4 regions of the Vibrio sp. MACH09 genome follow, and region 1 is predicted to be linked to each of the others. Evidence: predicted binding sites of a transcription regulator. Region 1 holds the regulator's gene; each other region holds the start of a gene.

What was found. Region 1 encodes CRP, which controls carbon source genes, mostly activating them, when cyclic AMP is high. Its sites were predicted from a motif close to TGTGANNNNNNTCACA; they were not measured.
Region 2: cdd (cytidine deaminase) is a predicted target of CRP. The motif match lies at 1,789-1,804, and genes of this name have one in related genera.
Region 3: CHJ_RS04840 (ROK family protein) is a predicted target of CRP. The motif match lies at 2,037-2,052, and genes of this name have one in related genera.
Region 4: udp (uridine phosphorylase) is a predicted target of CRP. The motif match lies at 2,894-2,909, and genes of this name have one in related genera.

The regions. Positions count from the first base shown of each region.
Region 1 is NZ_BSFZ01000001.1:3,027,607-3,032,587, forward strand. It holds gene CHJ_RS13625 (YheU family protein) at 1-189, shown strand, start outside; gene CHJ_RS13630 (phosphoribulokinase) at 259-1,128, shown strand; gene crp (cAMP-activated global transcriptional regulator CRP) at 1,375-2,007, shown strand; gene groL (chaperonin GroEL) at 2,481-4,127, opposite strand; gene CHJ_RS13645 (co-chaperone GroES) at 4,200-4,490, opposite strand; gene CHJ_RS13650 (DUF3624 domain-containing protein) at 4,704-4,955, shown strand.
Region 2 is NZ_BSFZ01000001.1:1,586,137-1,591,117, forward strand. It holds gene purT (formate-dependent phosphoribosylglycinamide formyltransferase) at 1-674, opposite strand, end outside; gene cdd (cytidine deaminase) at 798-1,685, opposite strand; gene CHJ_RS07030 (CidB/LrgB family autolysis modulator) at 1,905-2,582, opposite strand; gene CHJ_RS07035 (CidA/LrgA family protein) at 2,582-2,944, opposite strand; gene sbcB (exodeoxyribonuclease I) at 2,947-4,371, opposite strand; gene CHJ_RS07045 (NAD(P)H-binding protein) at 4,480-4,981, opposite strand, start outside.
Region 3 is NZ_BSFZ01000001.1:1,064,676-1,069,656, reverse strand. It holds gene CHJ_RS04845 (chemotaxis protein CheV) at 1-603, opposite strand, end outside; gene CHJ_RS04840 (ROK family protein) at 747-1,961, opposite strand; gene pyk (pyruvate kinase) at 2,312-3,757, shown strand; gene CHJ_RS04830 (patatin family protein) at 3,836-4,981, opposite strand, start outside.
Region 4 is NZ_BSFZ01000001.1:2,075,460-2,080,440, forward strand. It holds gene CHJ_RS09215 (methyl-accepting chemotaxis protein) at 1-555, shown strand, start outside; gene CHJ_RS09220 (DUF1887 family protein) at 763-1,923, shown strand; gene udp (uridine phosphorylase) at 2,047-2,805, opposite strand; gene CHJ_RS09230 (zinc/cadmium/mercury/lead-transporting ATPase) at 3,058-4,981, opposite strand, start outside.

The sequences.
Region 1 (4,981 bases):
GCTCCTGAAACATTGGAAAACTTAATCAAAGAGTTCGTCTTAAGAGAAGGAACGGACTACGGTACTGAAGAAGCGACGTTGGAAGATAAAATTCAGCAAGTACATCTTTTACTACAACAAGGTGAAGCCGTTGTGCTTTTCTCTGAACTTCACGAAAGTGTGGATATAAAACTAAAGCGTGAACTATGATTGTTTATTGTTCGACTTTAATGCCATAGACTAAAATAGAATCAGATCTTCATAACGACAAGGAATGTCATGTCAGCAAAACACCCAATTATCGCAGTAACAGGTTCTTCAGGAGCTGGTACTACAACCACATCTGAAGCTTTTCGTAAGATGTTCAGTATGATGGATATCAAACCAGCTTGGGTTGAAGGTGACAGCTTTCATCGCTTTACACGACCAGAAATGGATATAGAGATCCGCAAAGCCAGAGAGCAAGGTAAACACATCAGTTACTTTGGGGCTGAGGCGAATGACTTTCCAGCCTTAGAGAAATTTTTCAGAAAGTATGGTGACGAAGGTGTCGGTCAGGTTAGGCGCTATTTACACTCATTTGATGAGGCGGTCCCTTACAATCAAATGCCAGGCACCTTTACTCCATGGCAAGATCTACCAGAAAAGAGCAACGTATTGTTTTATGAAGGCCTACATGGGGGAGTGGTCGATGGTGACATTAACGTTTCTCAGCATGTTGATCTGCTCATCGGTATGGTGCCCATAGTTAACTTAGAATGGATTCAAAAATTTGTCCGAGACACTCGTGATAGAGGTCATTCACGCGAAGCCGTTACCGATTCCATCGTTCGCTCAATGGATGATTACTTAAATTACATCACACCTCAATTTTCCCGTACCCATATCAACTTTCAGCGCGTACCGACCGTTGATACCTCAAACCCATTAAACGCGAAAGGTATCCCTAGTCTTGATGAGAGTTTTGTGGTGATTCGATTGCGTGGAATGAAAAATGTCGACTTTCCATACCTGCTAGCAATGATTGATGGCTCATTTATGTCAAGGCATAACACCTTAGTTATCCCCGGAGGAAAGATGAGCTTTGCAATGGAACTAATCATTAGACCGATATTGCAACAGCTAATTGAAACCGGCAAAATCGGTTAATTATTGTACAAACTTTTAGTTTACTTTTAATACCGTGATCATGTGCACATTTTTGCGTAACATATCACAAATTCAGGGCGATCAAAATCAAGAAATCGTCTGCAAAAAAGGATACTATTCTTAACCGATAGATAAAGAAGTAGCTTGCAGCTTCGAATAATTAAACCTATGCTAACCGCAAAGTTTATTGACGAGGCAGCAAAGGAACGCTGCTGAACAGACCCTGCATAAAATAGTGAGATAATTATGGTTCTAGGTAAACCTCAAACCGATCCAACTTTAGAATGGTTTCTTTCACACTGTCATATTCATAAATATCCATCCAAAAGTACGCTGATTCACGCTGGTGAAAAAGCGGAAACTTTATATTACATAGTGAAAGGCTCCGTAGCTGTGCTTATCAAGGATGAAGAAGGAAAGGAGATGATTCTTTCTTACCTAAATCAAGGTGACTTCATCGGTGAACTAAGCTTATTTGCAGAAGAGCAAGATCGTACCGCTTGGGTACGTGCGAAATCCCCTTGCGAAGTTGCGGAAATTTCTTTTAAGAAATTCCGTCAGCTGATCCAAGTAAACCCAGACATTTTAATGCGTCTTTCTGCTCAAATGGCTAACCGTCTTCAGGTTACAAGCCAAAAAGTAGGTGACCTTGCATTCCTAGATGTAACAGGACGTATTGCGCAAACACTTTTAAACCTTGCCAAGCAACCTGATGCAATGACCCATCCAGACGGCATGCAAATTAAGATCACTCGTCAAGAGATTGGTCAAATTGTTGGCTGTTCTCGTGAAACAGTAGGTCGAATCCTGAAGATGCTAGAAGAGCAAAACCTAATTTCTGCGCATGGTAAAACTATTGTGGTTTACGGCACGCGCTAGATATTAATAATCTAAGCACAACACCAAAAACGCAGCATTATTGCTGCGTTTTTTTATGGCATCTCTTTCTCTCTGTATCCATCACAAATTTCTTTTCCATTTTTAATCACCAATCTAGATCCCTGCGAATAGATAGTTAGCAGCCAAAGCCTAACAGTAAACTCATTTTAGCTGATCTATTTGCAGTAACAATCTTCCCAGCATAAACCAGATACGACAGTCTAGACAGATTTAAAAACCATACAGGCTATTGATTTATAAAAATAATTACCTTTAGATCGACCATCAAATAACTTTATAATCAAATTATTTGATAATCAACAAACCTCATTTTTAGCAAAAAAGTAAACCATTATTCATAACAACGCAGCTGAGAAATCAGTATTCCCCGCATAAAAAAACCGAAGCCAAAGCTTCGGTTTTTTGTTCACAATATTACTGTCAGCGGTAAACCGCTATCAATAACTCTTGGCTTACATCATGCCTGGCATGCCGCCCATACCACCCATGCCGCCCATATCAGGCATTGCTGGAGCATCTTTAGCTGGCATATCAGAAACCATAGCTTCAGTCGTAATCATTAGACCTGCTACCGATGCAGCAAACTGAAGTGCACTACGAGTTACTTTTGTTGGGTCAAGGATACCCATTGCAATCATATCGCCGTATTCACCTGTTGCAGCGTTATAACCGTCGCTACCTTCACGTGCTTTAACATTGTTTGCAACTACTGACTCTTCGTCACCTGCGTTAGCAACGATTTGACGTAGTGGCGCTTCCATTGCACGTAGAGCAACGCGAATACCTACGTTTTGCTCTTCGTTTGCACCTTCAAGGCCAACAACTTTAGACGCTGCGCGGATAAGTGCAACACCACCACCGGCAACAACACCTTCTTCTACTGCTGCACGAGTTGCGTGTAGAGCATCTTCAACGCGATCTTTCTTCTCTTTCATCTCAACTTCAGTCGCAGCGCCTACTTTGATAACCGCAACACCACCAGCAAGTTTTGCAACACGCTCTTGTAGTTTTTCTTTATCGTAGTCAGATGTCGCTTCTTCAACTTGTTGACGAATTTGAGCAACACGGCCGTTGATCATCTCTTCTTCACCAAGACCATCAATGATAGTTGTGTTCTCTTTAGTGATTGTCACACGCTTAGCTTGACCTAGATCTTCAAGCGTTACTTTTTCAAGCTCAAGACCAATCTCTTCAGAGATAACCGTACCAGAAGTTAGTACCGCGATATCTTGTAGCATTGCTTTACGACGGTCACCAAAACCAGGGGCTTTAACAGCCGCTGCTTTCACGATGCCACGCATGTTGTTCACCACCAATGTAGCTAGAGCTTCACCTTCAACATCTTCGGCAATAATTAGAAGAGGACGAGACGCTTTTGCCACTGCTTCCAGAGTAGGAAGAAGTTCACGAATGTTAGAAACTTTCTTATCAATAAGTAGAATAAATGGGCTTTCAAGTTCTACCGCACCAGCTTCTTGATTAGTGATGAAGTATGGCGATAGGTAACCACGGTCAAACTGCATACCTTCAACAACGTCTAGTTCATCATGAAGAGCTTGGCCTTCTTCAACAGTGATAACACCGTCACGACCTACTTTTTCCATCGCTTCTGCAATGATGTTACCCACAGTCTCATCAGAGTTAGCAGAGATAGTACCTACTTGAGCAATAGCTTTAGTATCAGTACAAGGAACAGATAGTGTTTTAAGCTCTTCAACAGCAGCGATTACCGCTTTGTCGATACCGCGCTTAAGATCCATTGGGTTCATGCCCGCTGCAACGGCTTTAAGGCCTTCAGCAATAATGGATTGTGCAAGTACTGTTGCAGTCGTTGTTCCGTCACCAGCAGCATCATTAGCTTGTGAAGCAACTTCTTTAACCATTTGTGCACCCATGTTTTGAAACTTGTCTTCAAGTTCAATTTCACGAGCAACAGAAACACCATCTTTAGTAATGGTTGGAGCACCAAATGATTTATCTAGAACAACATTACGTCCTTTAGGACCTAGCGTTACTTTTACAGCATCGGCAAGAACATTAACGCCTTCAAGCATTTTTACTCGTGCGTCATTACCAAATTTTACATCTTTAGCAGCCATTTTGATTTCCTTTCCTAAAATCTATTTTTACTTTAATTTGTCGTTTAAGAGTGAATGTCTTAACGCTTACTTCTATTCAACGATAGCCATGATGTCATTTTCAGACATAACAAGAACTTCTTTACCATCAATCTTTTCAGTTTTCGTACCGTAACCTTCAGCAAAGATAACTACGTCACCCACTTTAACGTCTAGTGGCATAACAGAGCCGTTTTCTAGAATACGACCTTTGCCAACAGCAACTACCGTACCGCGAGTGGATTTTTCAGCTGCAGAGCCAGTTAACACGATGCCACCAGCAGATTTAGATTCAACTTCTTGGCGCTCAACGATTACACGGTCATGTAAAGGACGAATATTCATCTGTATTCTCTCCTGATATTGTTTATTTAATGAAAGTGCTGATTAATCAGCTTGTGACAGAGATGTGGGGGCGCAAATATATTTACCAAGGGCAGAGCCGCTTTTTTTTTGTGAAAGGAATCTCCTTTTTTGCCTTATCTTATCGATTGACTGCATTGCCTAAGTAAAAGCAGTGGTTCAGAATAAAAACATCTCTATCAGGCGAAGATAAATATGGCTTGTAATATCTGTAATGGTAATCATTGGTTCTGGCAAAAAATAGGCCGCTGCAAGCGATGTATGGATCAGCTCACTACTCTGTCGGTATTATGTTGGGTGGTGTGGTGGTTTACCTGCAAAGAGAACCCTAGTAGCGTGGAATCTATAGCTCTAATCTTTGCGGGTTTCGCTTTTAATGGTTTGTTGTTTTTGCATTTGTGGTTCCGTTTCGTCATCTTTCCGATGCGAAAACGAAATAAGAAGTGAGCCATTAACGGCTCACTTCTGTCGGT
Region 2 (4,981 bases), 1.4 Mb from region 1:
TCTTCTTGTCGGTGTCCTATTGGTTGGCAAAAGTGGACTCCGTCTACTGCACGGACCGTCAGTAAAGTGATTTCGTAGTCAAACTCTATAAACCCTTCAACAATAACTTTACCGGCTCCCGCTCTGCCACCTTGTTGTGCGTGTTGCCAAGCAGTCTCTATCTCTTCAGTACTTCTAATCACGCTCTGTCCTTTACCTGAAGAGCTCATAACAGGTTTAACAACACAAGGTATTGAAACTTGTTCAATGGCTTGAACAAAATCGTTATAGCTGTCGGCAAATTGATAAGGTGAAGTAGGGATGGAAAGAGATTCCGCCGCGAGTCTTCGAATGCCTTCCCTATTCATTGTTAAACGAGTGGCATTGGCATTTGGGACGACTTTCAGTCCCTGTTTTTCTAACTTAACCAAGGTGTCAGTCGCAATTGCTTCTATCTCTGGAACAATATAGTGAGGTGATTCAATGGCGATAATTTCAGTTAAGCGTTGTTCATCTAACATATCAAAAACATAGCTTTTATGCGCGACTTGCATTGCTGGTGCATTCGCATAACGGTCACAGGCAATAACCTCTAATCCTAACCGTTGACACTCTATAGCGACCTCTTTTCCTAGTTCACCAGAGCCGAGGAGTAAAACGCGAGTGGCACTATTACATGTTGCTGATCCAAACATTGTAAACCCTTATATAAAAGACATTCTTCGCGCATGATACGGAAATTAGCCATAAACGCAAACGTTTGCTTTTCGGGTTAAGAAAAAGGCTTTGAGGAGATCAAAGCCTTGGAGTCTCTTATATTAAAGTGCAATATAGCTGACAGGTATGTCAGGATTAATCACATCCAATGTAGATTGTGTGCATGCTAGATGGCTGATCTTTCCTGAAGATAACTCTGCTAATGCAGCACTTCTAATTTTATCGAAAGATTTACCTGCAACCATGATCTGTACTAATGCGACTTGTAGCGGGGGAAGACTAGGGTTGAATGCCGCATTTTCTGCATAAGCACCAGCATAGATACTTCCGTCGTCCAGTTCTAACGCTACACCGCTAAAGTTATTGGTGTACGGAGAATGACTCATGTTCAAGGCATCAATTGCTTTGGCTAATAGTGGTTCACAGCCTTCGGTTGAGTACTCTTGCTGGTTATCTCCCATCAAACGAGCGTCAATATCAAGATCTTTCGGACCAAACGATTCTGGTAAGTATTGTTGTAAAGACATTGAATCTCTTTGCGGTAGTTGCACATTCATCTCACCGGCCGTAGTCAGTTCGTTCATAAACTGGCGACAATGACCACAAGGACTGTAGTTAACGGTAATGTCTTTAACACCTTTCTCGCCTTTCATCCAAGCATGGCTAATACCCGCTTGCTCAGCATGTACGGTTTGACCTAGTTGCGCTCCGGTTAGCTCCATATTCGCGCCGAAGTATAGTCGTCCTGATAATCCACGAACGATGGAACCTACATAAAACTCTGATATTGGAGCGTATGAAAACGCAGCGGCTATTGGCAGCAGTGCAACACGTAATTCATTATCTTCTAAACCAGACAGTTTAAGTAACTCGTTAAATTGTTGCTCAGAAATGGTGGCGTCAAAATCATCCGCGTTAATTATTGTTGATAAATATGATGCGATATTAGCTGGAATATCTTTCAACGCGCTTTCTATTCTTGAGTTCATGGCAAATCCTTAGTTAAGCATTAATTTTATTTTAGAGAGATAACAATCTAAAACTGTGCTTAATGTCACGTATTTTGATGCAATGATAATTCAATTTGCATAAATTGAGTGAGGTCACATTAGCAAAGGTTTGCGCAATTGGCGCTCAACATGTAACTGACGAGTTAAAATGCTGGCTCAACAAAATTTGTCTGCAATAAGATGAAGATTAGGAAACATTCAGTGGGAAAGCCATACAACCAATGCAAAAACAGCAGGAGCTAAAATAGAAGTAATCACGCCACATAAAACCAACGCTAATGAACTAAAGGCGGCATCACGGGGATCTTTTTCAAAGCAGGTGGCTGTACCCAGCGCGTGAGAAACGGTTCCCATCGTTAATCCTTTTGCAATTGGGTGAGTAATACCAATAAGGTTATAGATTGGGTAAGCTAATATGGCACCAAAAACCCCTACCAATAACACCATAATAGCGGCAATAGCGGGTTCTCCTCCTAACTGGCTAGAGACTTCCATGGCGATAGGTGTTGTGACGGATTTTCCTAATATACTGGCAATAAGCGTAATATCGGTACCTAGGGCGACGGCAATAAGTGATGCGGTTAGCATAGACAGTGCGCTTCCTACACCACAAGTAAGAAAAATAATACGCCAGTTTGCTTTAATTTCAGGTAGTTGCTCGTAAAGAGGGTAAGCTAATGCAACGACTGCTGGTTGTAACAGATAAGTCAGCCATTTATTGCCAGCATAATACTCTTGGTACGGGACGTTTAGCGCTACGAGTAACGGAATAATAATGACTATGCTTATAAGTAGTGGGTTAGCGAGTGGGTGATTCAACTTTTGACTAATAAAGCGCGCAACTAAAAACGTAATAAGAGTAACAAATAGCCAGATCATTTTTTCCCTACCAGTATTCTCTCCAGCACATAACTAAGGAACAGTACCATAATAAAAGATGCGCCAATTGTGCTTGCTAGAATTTGCACTGAGTTCTCGATCAGCAAATCAAAATGCTCCATGAGGCCAACACTTATTGGTATAAAAAGTACGATCATATAACGTATAAAAACATGAGCCGTTGGCTTGACCCACTCTGCCGGAATCAGGCCGCTTGCCATAGCAAAAAACAGTAGCAGCATACCGATAATACTTCCCGGAATACTAATACTTAGAAACTGTTGAATTAACGTTCCTAACGCTAAGGAAGCGAGAATGATCACTAATGAAATTGTGTATTTGAGTATTTTTATAGCCATGATCAGGAAACGAGTTTCTCCACATATCGGTAGATCGATTTTAATATCGCCATTTTTTCTTGTTCATTTTCATGTTCATGAGCAAGATTTTCTAGGTTGAGCATATAGTCAGGTAACCTAGACTCAAAATAATCACGGCAATGCGTAGCCCACTGACGTTGTTCTGAATCACTGAGTGTATGCGGATAGTTTCTCGCTCGATATCTAAATAAAAGAGGTTGAATTCGAGGATCAGCATAAGTCAGTTGCAACGCTGGCAAATTCTCCGCAGGTGTTTCTAGGATGATATCCATAGCGGCACGGTCGGCTGGAGTGAAAAAGCCACTATAGAGTTGGCTGTCAACATCGTCACTACCTTTAAAGTCACTATCCATAGCGTATAAGCTAACAAGCTTTTCTCTAATTTCTGGATGCTGTCTAAGTCGTGTTAGGTTTTTAAGACACTGTTCTCTATCTATGCCGATCTTCTCTGCATTTTCCGCTGTTAATGTTTTTGCTGGCGCTAAAATTGGGCACTTGTTTATGTGCACCAGTTTGACCGGAACGGCAAGTTGTCCGTCATCCAACTGATCTCGCTTAGTATAAAGCCGGTCTTTAAGTTGCTCTGCACTTAGTTCGAACAGTGGCGAAGGGTCCATCGCAAGGTTGACCATTATCGCTGCATTTTTATTGCTGGGATGCCAAGCCAGAGGAACCATCCATGTAGTATTTGAACAAGAAAGACCTAACATACCGGAAACGTGTACTAGAGGCGTCATGTTAACAATATCAATAAGGGCATTGAGTTTGTTCTTGTGCCTCATACTGTATAGGTAATCAAAAAGCTTAGGTTGGGCCGCCTTTAATTTCTTAGCCAACTCAATCGTAGCAATAACATCGGCCATCGCATCATGAGCGTTTTCATGTTCTATGCCGTTGGCTTTTGATAGGTGCTCTAACTTAAAGCTGGGCAATCCCTCTTCGTTTGTTGGCCAGTTGATACCTTCAGGTCTAAGTGCGTAACAGGTACGCATGACATCAAGAAGATCCCAGCGAGAGTTGCCATTTTTCCAACTCCAAGCATACGGATCATGAAAGTTTCTGTATAAGGTATAACGGCTTACTTCATCATCAAAGCGAATATTGTTATAGCCAAGATTTGTTGTATTGGGTACAGAAAGTTCATCGTGTATTCGTTTGATGAATTCTGGCTCGGGCAAACCATTCATTATGGTTTTTTGAGGCGTAATTCCGGTGATTAATGCCGCTTCTGGTGAAGGAAGATAGTCACTGGGCGGTAAGCAATAGATAACCAGTGGTTCACCGATGATGTTGAAATCTTTGTCGGTACGAACGCCTGCAAATTGTGATGGTCTATCTGTGGCAGGGTTTACTCCCCAGGTTTCATAATCAAACCAAAAGAATGTTTCTTGTTGCCCATTTAGCATGTGAATACCAGAGTTAAATTCGAGGGATTAGTCACATTAGACCACTGCAGAGCTTGCATATCAATCAACGTGTTACTGTATGTTTTAAATTCGCTCAATAAGAGCGAGTTAATGAGTGTTACTACGATATTTATCGAGAAGTTGGTGCATTTCTTGGCTATTCATTGTGACATAGTTATCTTTAGCGGAGTGTTGTGGCTTAAATGTGCCATACAGCATTGCAGTCGCAACATCGCTGGCATCTATTGGAATCATATTCGCTAGTGGGCCGATTAATAGAGGGCGTAATAGAGCAAGTATTTTAGCTGTCACCAGTTCATCTTTTCGGGCGGGAATTCGATGACCTGCCAGTGGACCCGGACGAACAAAAACAACCCGCTCGAACCCCATGTTTAAAATGGATTTTTCCATTTTACCTTTGCAGCGTAAATAGTGAGACAGAGAATTGATTTTGGCACCATAGCTGGAGACGACTGCGATGCGTTTTACACCAATCATTTTCATGGTTTGAGCGACCTGACATACCAAATCGACATCGATGCTTTCCAGCGCTTTGTTGCTGCCTGCCTGTTTTTTGGTTGTTCCTAAACAGATAAAGCCAAAATCGGCA
Region 3 (4,981 bases), 2.0 Mb from region 1:
AGTGCCTCTCACCTGCCCACGGGCAGTAGAAGAGTCATCGACAATCAACACATTTCGTCCAATCATCTGCTGAGACAGCTCTTCGTCTAACACACCTTCAGAGATTGAAATATCGTAATCAATAATCTGTGCAAGAACTTTCTCTACATCGATAATTTCAACAATTTTCTTATCGCCTTCATCTTCAATCTGAGTAATGGCGGTTAGGTAGTTTGCCTTACCTGCTGTTTTAGGTGGAGGAGCAATTTCGGTCCAAGCTGTATTGACAATATTTCTTACTTGACCAACAAGAAAGCCCTGAACACTGCGGTTATACTCAGTGATAATCAGGTTTTGTTCTTCATCAGGGTGCATTGGACGAAAGCCGATTGCCGCTCGCAGATCTATCACTGGAACCGATTCACCACGAAGAGAAGCCACGCCAACCACATGACCATGTGCTCCGGGCATCTTAGTCAGAATAGGCATCTTAAGTACTTCTTTGACCTTAAATACATTAATCGCAAACAGTTGCCGATTGTTTAATTTAAACATCAAAAGCTCTAAGCGGTTTTCACCAACTAAGTTCGTTCTTTGATCGACAGTACTTAATACTCCGGACATACGGCTTCTCACTGAGTCTTTATCTGTGGGTTAGATTTAAAAACAAAACAATACAATAAGCAAATAATTAATAACTACATGCATAAAACATATATATCAGTATCGTTCATATTTTTAAGATAGTGTACCAAATTACGAATAAATCAACCTTCCACTACTTTCATCAACAATTGCCCGTCATACATGGCTTGTTTGATTAATGCTGCACCTGGCATGGTTGCTTGCTTATAAAAACGGCTTTCAACGATCTGTAACTCTTGGTGATAAGCGGCAATACATTGCTGTTTAACACACTGTTCAATAGCAGGGTAAAGCACTGACTTTGCTCTATTAATAACCCCTCCTATCAATATCTTCTCTGGGTTAAATAGATTCACCACTATGGCTATCGCTTTACCCAAATAAAGACCAAGGTTCTCAATAACTTCCACCGCTAAAGGGTCCCCTTCAGCCGCAGCGGAACAGATATTTTCAATGGTGATACGATCAGGGTCAATGGAGGAGTCCTCTCCTGCGCTCAATCGCTTGGCAACTTGATCTCTAATTGCTTGTGAGCTCGCCAATGTTTCAAGACAACCTCGGTTACCACAATGGCAAAGCTCACCATTTGGATCTATTTGAATATGTCCCAACTCACCGATATTACCATGGCGGCCTTGCAATACTCTGCCGTCTAGCACTATTCCCGCTCCAACACCATGGTGGATTGAAATCAGAATCGAACTTTCATTCTCTTTTGAATGGCCAAATAGTTTTTCAGCTAATGCCCAGGCCCTTGTGTCGTTGGCAATAAATACCGGCAGCCCCGTAGACTCATGAATTTCAGGGCCCAGAGGCAAATTTTTGACATTATAGTGAGGCATCTGTAAGACAATGCCTTTCTCTGGATTCACCAAGCCAGGCAACGTCACCGCAATGCTGGTTACCCGATCGAGTTGATCAGAATACGTTTCAAAGAACTCATCAATCTCATGAAGTAAACGAGCAAGTACGTCCTCTTGCTCTATTTCATGAATATCAATTTTAGTATCGATAAGCACTGAGCCACCATGCTCGTGCAAAGCAATAACGAGATAACCTCGACCTAAACGAGCCGATAAAAACTGCCAGCCTTCATTGTCAGTTTGTAAACCCACAGCAGGTCGCCCACGACTTGTCGCTTCTTGTACCGTTGTTTCATGAATGAGGTGTGCATCAATCAGTTCACGAGTGATTTTCGTGATACTTGCAGGAGCTAACCCACTGACTTTAGAAAGATCAATGCGAGATATTGGCCCGTTTAAATCTATCAATTTATACACACGACCAGCATTGACCTGCTTGATATGGTCAATATGGCCAGGTTGAGCCATGTACATTTTACACTCCAAAATGACGTCGTTGGCTAATTTTTTTACTTTGCGAACTAATTGTGAAGTCACTTGATAGATTGCCGTGACGGGTATCACGCACAAAACTAATTTAGCCAATAAAAGCGGAAATAGCGGCGATTAAACCAAAGTAATTATTGATCTAAAACAGGTTTTTTTTAATCATGAAAAATCTTTTTACAACACCGTTTTACCCAGTGTTCTGCAATTACTGGATTGAGGCGCACGCTAAGAATCAAGTTTCATCGGTTAGGCGACTCAACAAATCCTAATCTGGCTAAATAGCACATAATCGCCATATACTAAGTAGTACATAATGACGCCACAGGAAGAAAAATATGAGCAAACGGTTAAGAAGAACAAAAATTGTTACGACTCTAGGACCCGCAACGGATCGCGACAATAATTTGGAGCGCATTATTCAGGCAGGTGTCAACGTAGTAAGAATGAACTTCTCTCATGGCAGCGCTCAGGATCACATTGACAGAGCCCAACAGGTACGCTCAATTGCCGCTCGACTAGGCATGCACGTTGCCATTTTAGGTGATTTACAAGGGCCTAAAATTCGGGTGTCTACCTTTACAAATGAAAAAGTCATACTCAACAAAGGGGACAAATTTACCCTAGACAGCGACCTTCCAGCCGGCCAAGGGGATCAAGATGTTGTTGGCTTAGACTACAAAGAGCTACCGCAAGACGTTGTTAACGGTGATGTACTGCTATTAGACGATGGTAGAGTTCAACTTAAAGTCATCTCAGTAAAAGGCAACAAGGTACATACAGAAGTCGTGATAGGCGGCGCGCTCTCTAACAATAAAGGAATCAACAAACAAGGAGGCGGCCTCTCAGCGGACGCACTTACCGATAAAGACAAAAACGATATTTTAACTGCGGCAAAAATCAAGGTGGACTACTTAGCCGTTTCATTTCCGCGTAATGGTGAAGATATGAAGTACGCCCGCAGACTCGCCCGAGATGCAGGCTTAGAAGCAAAACTCGTCGCCAAAGTAGAGCGAGCGGAAACGGTGGCCAATGTAGAGAACATTGATGACATTATTTTAGCATCCGACGCCATTATGGTCGCTCGTGGCGATTTAGGGGTAGAGATTGGCGATCCGGAATTAATTGCAGTGCAAAAACAATTAATTAGCCGTACCCGAAGTTTAAACCGCGTAGTGATCACTGCAACGCAAATGATGGAGTCCATGATCACGAATCCTATGCCTACCCGAGCTGAAGTGATGGACGTCGCTAACGCCGTGCTGGATGGTACAGATGCCGTTATGCTATCGGGAGAAACCGCCGTCGGTGCTTATCCAATAGAAACGGTCGAGTCGATGGCAAGCGTCTGTATGGGAGCAGAGAAAATGCCATCGTTGAATGCATCCAGCTACCGTATAGATAGTCAGTTTGACTCTACAGAAGAGACCATTGCCATGGCGACCATGTACGCGGCCAATCACCTTCATGGCGTGAAAGCGATGATTACCCTAACTGAATCAGGCAGAACGCCATTGATGATGTCTCGCTTAAGTTCCGGGCTTCCTATCTTCGCCTTATCTAGAAACGAAAGCACCTTAAATAGAGCCTCACTCTATCGAGGAGTCACACCTGTATTTTTTGAATGTCAGGCCGATGCAGGGATTACATTTGCACAAGAAGCCATTATCACATTAAAAGAGAAAGGTTTAGTGGACACAGGGGATAAAGTCATCATTACTCAAGGTGATGTTATGGATATCATCGGCTCAACTAACTGCATGCGTATAATGTCAGTAGAATAATTCTCCGTTTATCACTGTAAACCCTAACAACTAATTTATGTTAGGGTTTTCATCACCATGTACTCAGCTTCAGCACGATTAACTTAATTTTTTAGTCAAAGAAAACTGTTCAATAAAATGATAACCCGCATCTAAGCCAAGCTGATAGTCATGTAATAGCTCCTCTTTCTTGCTTAATAACGCTGATGATTTCAAAGGTTGCGCTGGGCAAATCTGTACAATAAAACAATCATCCGGTGGATTAAGCAAAAACTGTTGGGTTAAAGCATACGTTTGGTAATGAACCATCAAATAATCGGCCAAGCCTGAATCAAATTTGTCCCCCAGCAGATGACTTAAACGATAAACATCGTCACCACCAAACAACCAACGACCACCATTTAACAAGTCAAGGTGCTTGAACGACATTTTCTTCTGTTTGGACTTATCTATTTGTTCCTGCCAGAACTCACTCCACTCCCCTTTCCACTTATTCAGAGTCTGTTCCCAGTGCTGCTGCACAAACAACAGAGGATCAACTTCATCGGTTCTCTTTTCTGTCGTGATGTTTTTAGCAAATAGATCATTATTACCAACAGCGTCTTTGCTAATGAAAAAAGCATCACCATTCTGCTCTGGTTCTTCAGCCACATCCGTCCGAATTACCATTATGTTACGATGGCCTTGCCTCCACGCTTCTTGAACAGGAATCGCAGCAGTAACACCACCATCAACATAACTTTTCTCTGCAATAGAGACCTCACCATCATACAGCGCGGGTATGGCGCATGTCGCTCGCATCACATCAAACCACTCTTCCCCTAGAATCGGCAGGTATTCATCACGAATATGAGAGACTTCCGTAACAGAGGCATACGCTCCTCGATCCGCCAATATCATTCGGCCTAAATCCAAATCAAGTTTATAAGGGAACTGGCTAATTTTACGTATTGCCCAGTCGATATCCATGCTCTGTTTACGCCGAATATAACTAAACAAATTAAAGAATTGAGGGTCAGTGGTAAGATCCACTAAGAATGATTTGCCAAGTCCCGTTTGGCGACAAAGATAAGCACAAATATTCAATGCGCCAGCAGAGGTACCATAAAATACATCAAAGGGATCAAAATTAGACAAAATAAACGCATCTAAAACCCCAGAGGTAAAAATACCCCGCTGCCCTCCACCTTGAGCAATGAGAGCAGAGGAGCCATTGATGTATTTCGCATATTTAGCGTGTTGCAA
Region 4 (4,981 bases), 950 kb from region 1:
GTTGTGGCGGTTTCTCAGCTTAAAAACATGAGCAGCGAAATTGGTTCGATACTGGATGTGATCCGTGGTATAGCAGAGCAAACCAACTTGCTAGCTCTGAATGCGGCAATTGAAGCGGCACGAGCGGGAGAACAAGGAAGAGGTTTTGCCGTAGTCGCAGACGAGGTTCGTGTGTTAGCGCAAAAAACCACGGAATCAACGGAAGAAATTGAAGGTATGATCAATAACCTTCAGTCCAGTTCTCAAACTGCTGGTACCGTGATTGAAAGTTGTATGAGTGATATGGAGCAATCCGTGGCACAAGCATCCGATGCCAATAGTTCCATGGAAGAGATACAAGCGCTGATTTTGGAAATAAGTCACATGAGTAGCCATATTTCACAAGCAGCTTTAGAGCAGAGTGAAACGACATCTGATATTGCACGAAGCTTAGAAGATATCAATCATATCGCCTCTGAAAGCCATCAGGCCATGTCAACGATAGCAGATGTCAGTAACAATATGGCCGATCTCGCGCAGCAGCAAGATAACTTGGTTCATCAGTTCAAACTATAGAACTGAGGTATGTTGTAGAGAAGTTTTATAAGGATTCAATACAAATCAGCCTATAGATTGTAAGGAAAACGAGATATATTGGTAATATTGGGTGAATTAGTGTTAATTCACCCTTGTTTTTTTTATAGTGAATACCATATCGTTATATAGGTCTGTTGTGGCTAGCAACACTCATAGACCAAACCTTATAATTAAAGAGGACGCACCATGACCGTTCACGTAGGCATTATTGATCAAGACCCGATACGTCTTATCACACCGCTGTTAGACAACCGTTCTTCTTGCCAACACATTATTTTCATTGGCGACAAATCTCAAGAAAGCATTTATCAACGTTTAGCAACCGTTTTAAGCCAACGCAATATCGATACCGAATTCTTTCAAATCTCTTCTATCGTAGATACTGCACTTATTCGTCAAGCTATTCACAACCTTGAAAACGACTTAGTAAAACGTGGTAAGTCCATCATGCTTAACGCTAGTTGTGGTTTACGACACCGTTTATTGACCGTTTATGAAATGTTTAGGCGCAACAATTGGGAAATTTTTGTTGTAGAACCAAACAGTGACAAAATTTGCTGGATATACCCTGAAGACGCCGCGGATGCTCAGTTACAAGATCATATTACCATTGATGATTATCTCACTGTGTTTGGCGCAAGAGCAGAGTTTAACGAGCATGACCTGCCTGACCAACTTGACCAAAAATTGTATGAACTGGGGCAAAAATGGGCTGGGAACGCGCTCGAATTAGGTCCCGGTCTGGCAACATTAAATTACCTCGCCACAACCTGTCGAAAAGAGCAAAAACTGGATGTCGGCTTAACGGAAAAACAGCAAGGTTATCGCGAACTCAATATGCTACTTTCTGATCTGGTTGACACCAAACTAGCGGCATATCAAAACGGTATTCTCACATTCGCAAGCGAAGATGCTAGACGATTCTCTAATGGAGAGTGGTTAGAAACACTGGTTCACAGCACGGTTAAACAGATCCAAGATGAATTACCAACCATTCAGGACCGTTCTCTAAACGTACAGGTTTATCGTCAACTTGGTGAGCGAGAAGTTCGTAATGAACTAGATGTGGCCACCGTGGTAAACAATAAGCTCCATATAATAGAGTGTAAGACCAAAGGCATGCGTGACGATGGTGACGATACCTTATATAAACTGGAATCACTACGGGACTTACTCGGTGGCTTACAAGCAAGAGCGATGTTAGTGAGCTTTCGTCCGCTGCGACACAATGATATTACCCGGGCGGAAGATCTTGGCTTGGCGCTCATTGGCCCCGACGAGCTAAAAAGCTTAAAGAGATACTTAACAGAATGGTTCTGTGAAGCTGGCGGCCACGAAGAGCTGTAATAATTCACTCAAACTCGGGATAACTTAATAGAAATATAAGATATCCCAAGTTTGGTCAAATCAGCCCCATTAAAAAGGCCGATGCATAAATGCATCGGCCTTTTCTTTCAACTTAACAACAAGTTAGATCATTTTACGTGCTGCAGCAATAACAACTTCGATTGAACGAGTCTCTGTTGCTTTTAGTGTGGCATGATCTGGAATCTCTTTCTGTGTACGGTTAATAATAACACCCGCGACACAACCAGCTTGCAAACCAGAGCTTGCACACATTGTCAGTAACGTTGCAGATTCCATTTCAAAGTTAAGAACGCCCATATCTTGCCACTCTTGCATTGAGCCTTGGAAACGCTTAACAACACGGCCAGAGAATGTGTCATAACGCTCTTGACCAGGGTAGAAAGTATCACTTGATGCTGTCACACCCATATGAACCGTTGCACCTGTCTCTTCTACTGCTTCTTTCATTGCTGTAGCAACTTGGAAATCTGCAACCGCTGGGAATTCCATTGGAGCAAAGTGCAGGCTCGCACCGTCAAGACGAACAGAACCCGTGGTTACGATCATATCGCCAACATTCACGTCTTCTTGAATCGCACCAGTAGTACCAACACGTAAGAAAGTGCGAACACCACATTGAGCAAGCTCTTCAACGGCAATAGAAGTTGATGGGCCACCAATACCAGTAGAACATACGACTACTGATTTACCATCTAGCTCAGCTAGATAAACGTTATATTCACGATGGCTTGCAAGTTGCACTGGGTTATCCATCTCATTTGCAATTTTAGGCACGCGATCAGGGTCGCCCGGAATAATTGCAACAGTAGCGCCTTTAAGATCGGCTTCAGTAATACCTAGGTGAAAAACTGGTTGAGACATAGGTGGCTCCTTAAATTGGCAAATTTGATATTAGCCATTAATTAATTACGGATAATAAACAACTTTAGCGGACAAACGGCCAACAAATGGTGATATAAGTCACAAATTAAATTGTTATAACATTTGCAATTACATGAAAAACCGGTTGGCATCACACTTTTTGTTCTATCTAATCAAGTTACACTGAAAGGATAGCAAGCATCTGAAATATTGCCTTTCAGATACTTGCTTTTTGTACCACTGACGAATGCGTTATTTCTTGCCGTACTTTAACAGTCGAAGCGCATTTAACGTGACTAATACGGTTGCGCCGCTATCTGCCAACACAGCGACCCACAACCCTGTAATACCAAACAAGCTGGTGACTAAGAAAACACTTTTAAGTCCCAATGCTAATGTGATGTTTTGACGAATATTCGTTAGCGTTGCCTTAGAAAGTTGAATGATAGCCGGTAACTCAACAAGACGATTATGTGTTAATGCCGCCTCAGCGGTATCAAGAGCCACATCGGTTCCTCCCCCCATGGCAATGCCTACCGATGCCGCTTTCATAGCAGGAGCATCATTGATGCCATCGCCAACCATCGCGACTTGTTGCTCTTTAGCATAGTGTGCAATCGCGTCAACTTTGTCATTTGGAAGCAAACCGGCCTTGTAATCAATATCAATCTTGCTTGACATACCTTGCGCACTACGTTCATTGTCACCCGTTAACATAACCGTATTAATGCCAAGTCTTGTTAGCTCCTTGACCGCTTCTTTTGCATCACTTCTCAAGGTATCTTGCCAAGCTATAACACCAATGACTTGCTGATGCTCTAGAACATATACCACTGTTTTACCTTGCTGTTCTAACTGAGTCACTTGACTCGCCATCTCAGCGGTGACCTCTTGACTCATCTTACTTGGAGAGAGTACTTGATACTGCACGCCATCAATCTCTCCGGACAAGCCAATACCTATTAATGCTTTTTTATTTTCGGCTTCTGGCAGTGTCACATTTTCGCTTCTCGCCTTTTTAACCAACGAGATCGCTAACGGATGAGAGGAGCCAACTTCAATCGCAGCTGCATGGGTTAATATATACTCCCTCTCTCTGCCATTTAAACCAACAATATCGGTGACCTGAGGCTTACCTTCTGTCAACGTACCGGTTTTATCAAATGCAACCATCTCTATACGGCCTAACGACTCTAACGCCGCTCCACCTTTAATGAGCGCCCCACGTTTTGCTGCTACCGCTAAACCAGAAGTTATGGCGGCCGGAGTAGAGATAACCAATGCACACGGACATGCAATCAACAGAAGTGCTAATCCTCTATAAATCCATGTTTCCCATGGTTGGGCAAATAACAAAGGCGGAGTAATGATCACCGCGGCGGCAAGCACCATCATTAACGGCGTATACCAACGACTAAACCTATCGAGAAATCGCTCTATAGGAGCTTTATGTGATTCCGCTTCTTCAATAAGGTGCAGAATTCGGTCAATGGCATTTTCACCTTGTTTCGATGTCACCGTTAGCCTAACCACGGTATCCACTACCACTGAACCGGCCATAACCTGTTCACCTGCACTGTGCTCTACAGGAATCGACTCCCCCGTCAACGCGCTTTCATCAAAGCTAGCGTCAGACATAGCAACACCATCCGCAGGAAGGCGACCACCCGGAGCAACCTCAATAACGTCATTGGGCTGTAGGCTCCCTGCGGCCACTTCAACTCGTTCACCATCCACAATTTTTATCGCTTGTTCTGGCACTAACGCCATCAAGGATTGAACACCACTGCGTGCACGAGCAGCGGCAAATGCTTCCAGTTTTTCACCTAAAAGAAATAGCAGTAAAACCATCGATGCTTCAATCGTCTCACCCAGATAGAGAGCACCTAGTGCGGCAACACTCATTAAGGTTTCTATAGAAAATGGTGACCCGTTTTTAGCCAGTTGCAGTGCTTTTTTTGAGATTGGAATCAGGCCAAGAAGACAAATAGCAACAAATGACCATTTGCTAAATTCGGGGAAACTACCTTGCAGGATAAATGACAGCACCATTGCCATCGCAAGGGCTATCACTTGAATATTTTCTTTAACAATGCCTTTAAGTGTAAAATCAACGTTATCAGGCTTGGCTGCCAAGGTATCAAGCAGTGAGAACCCAGTCTCTTTAACCACAGCC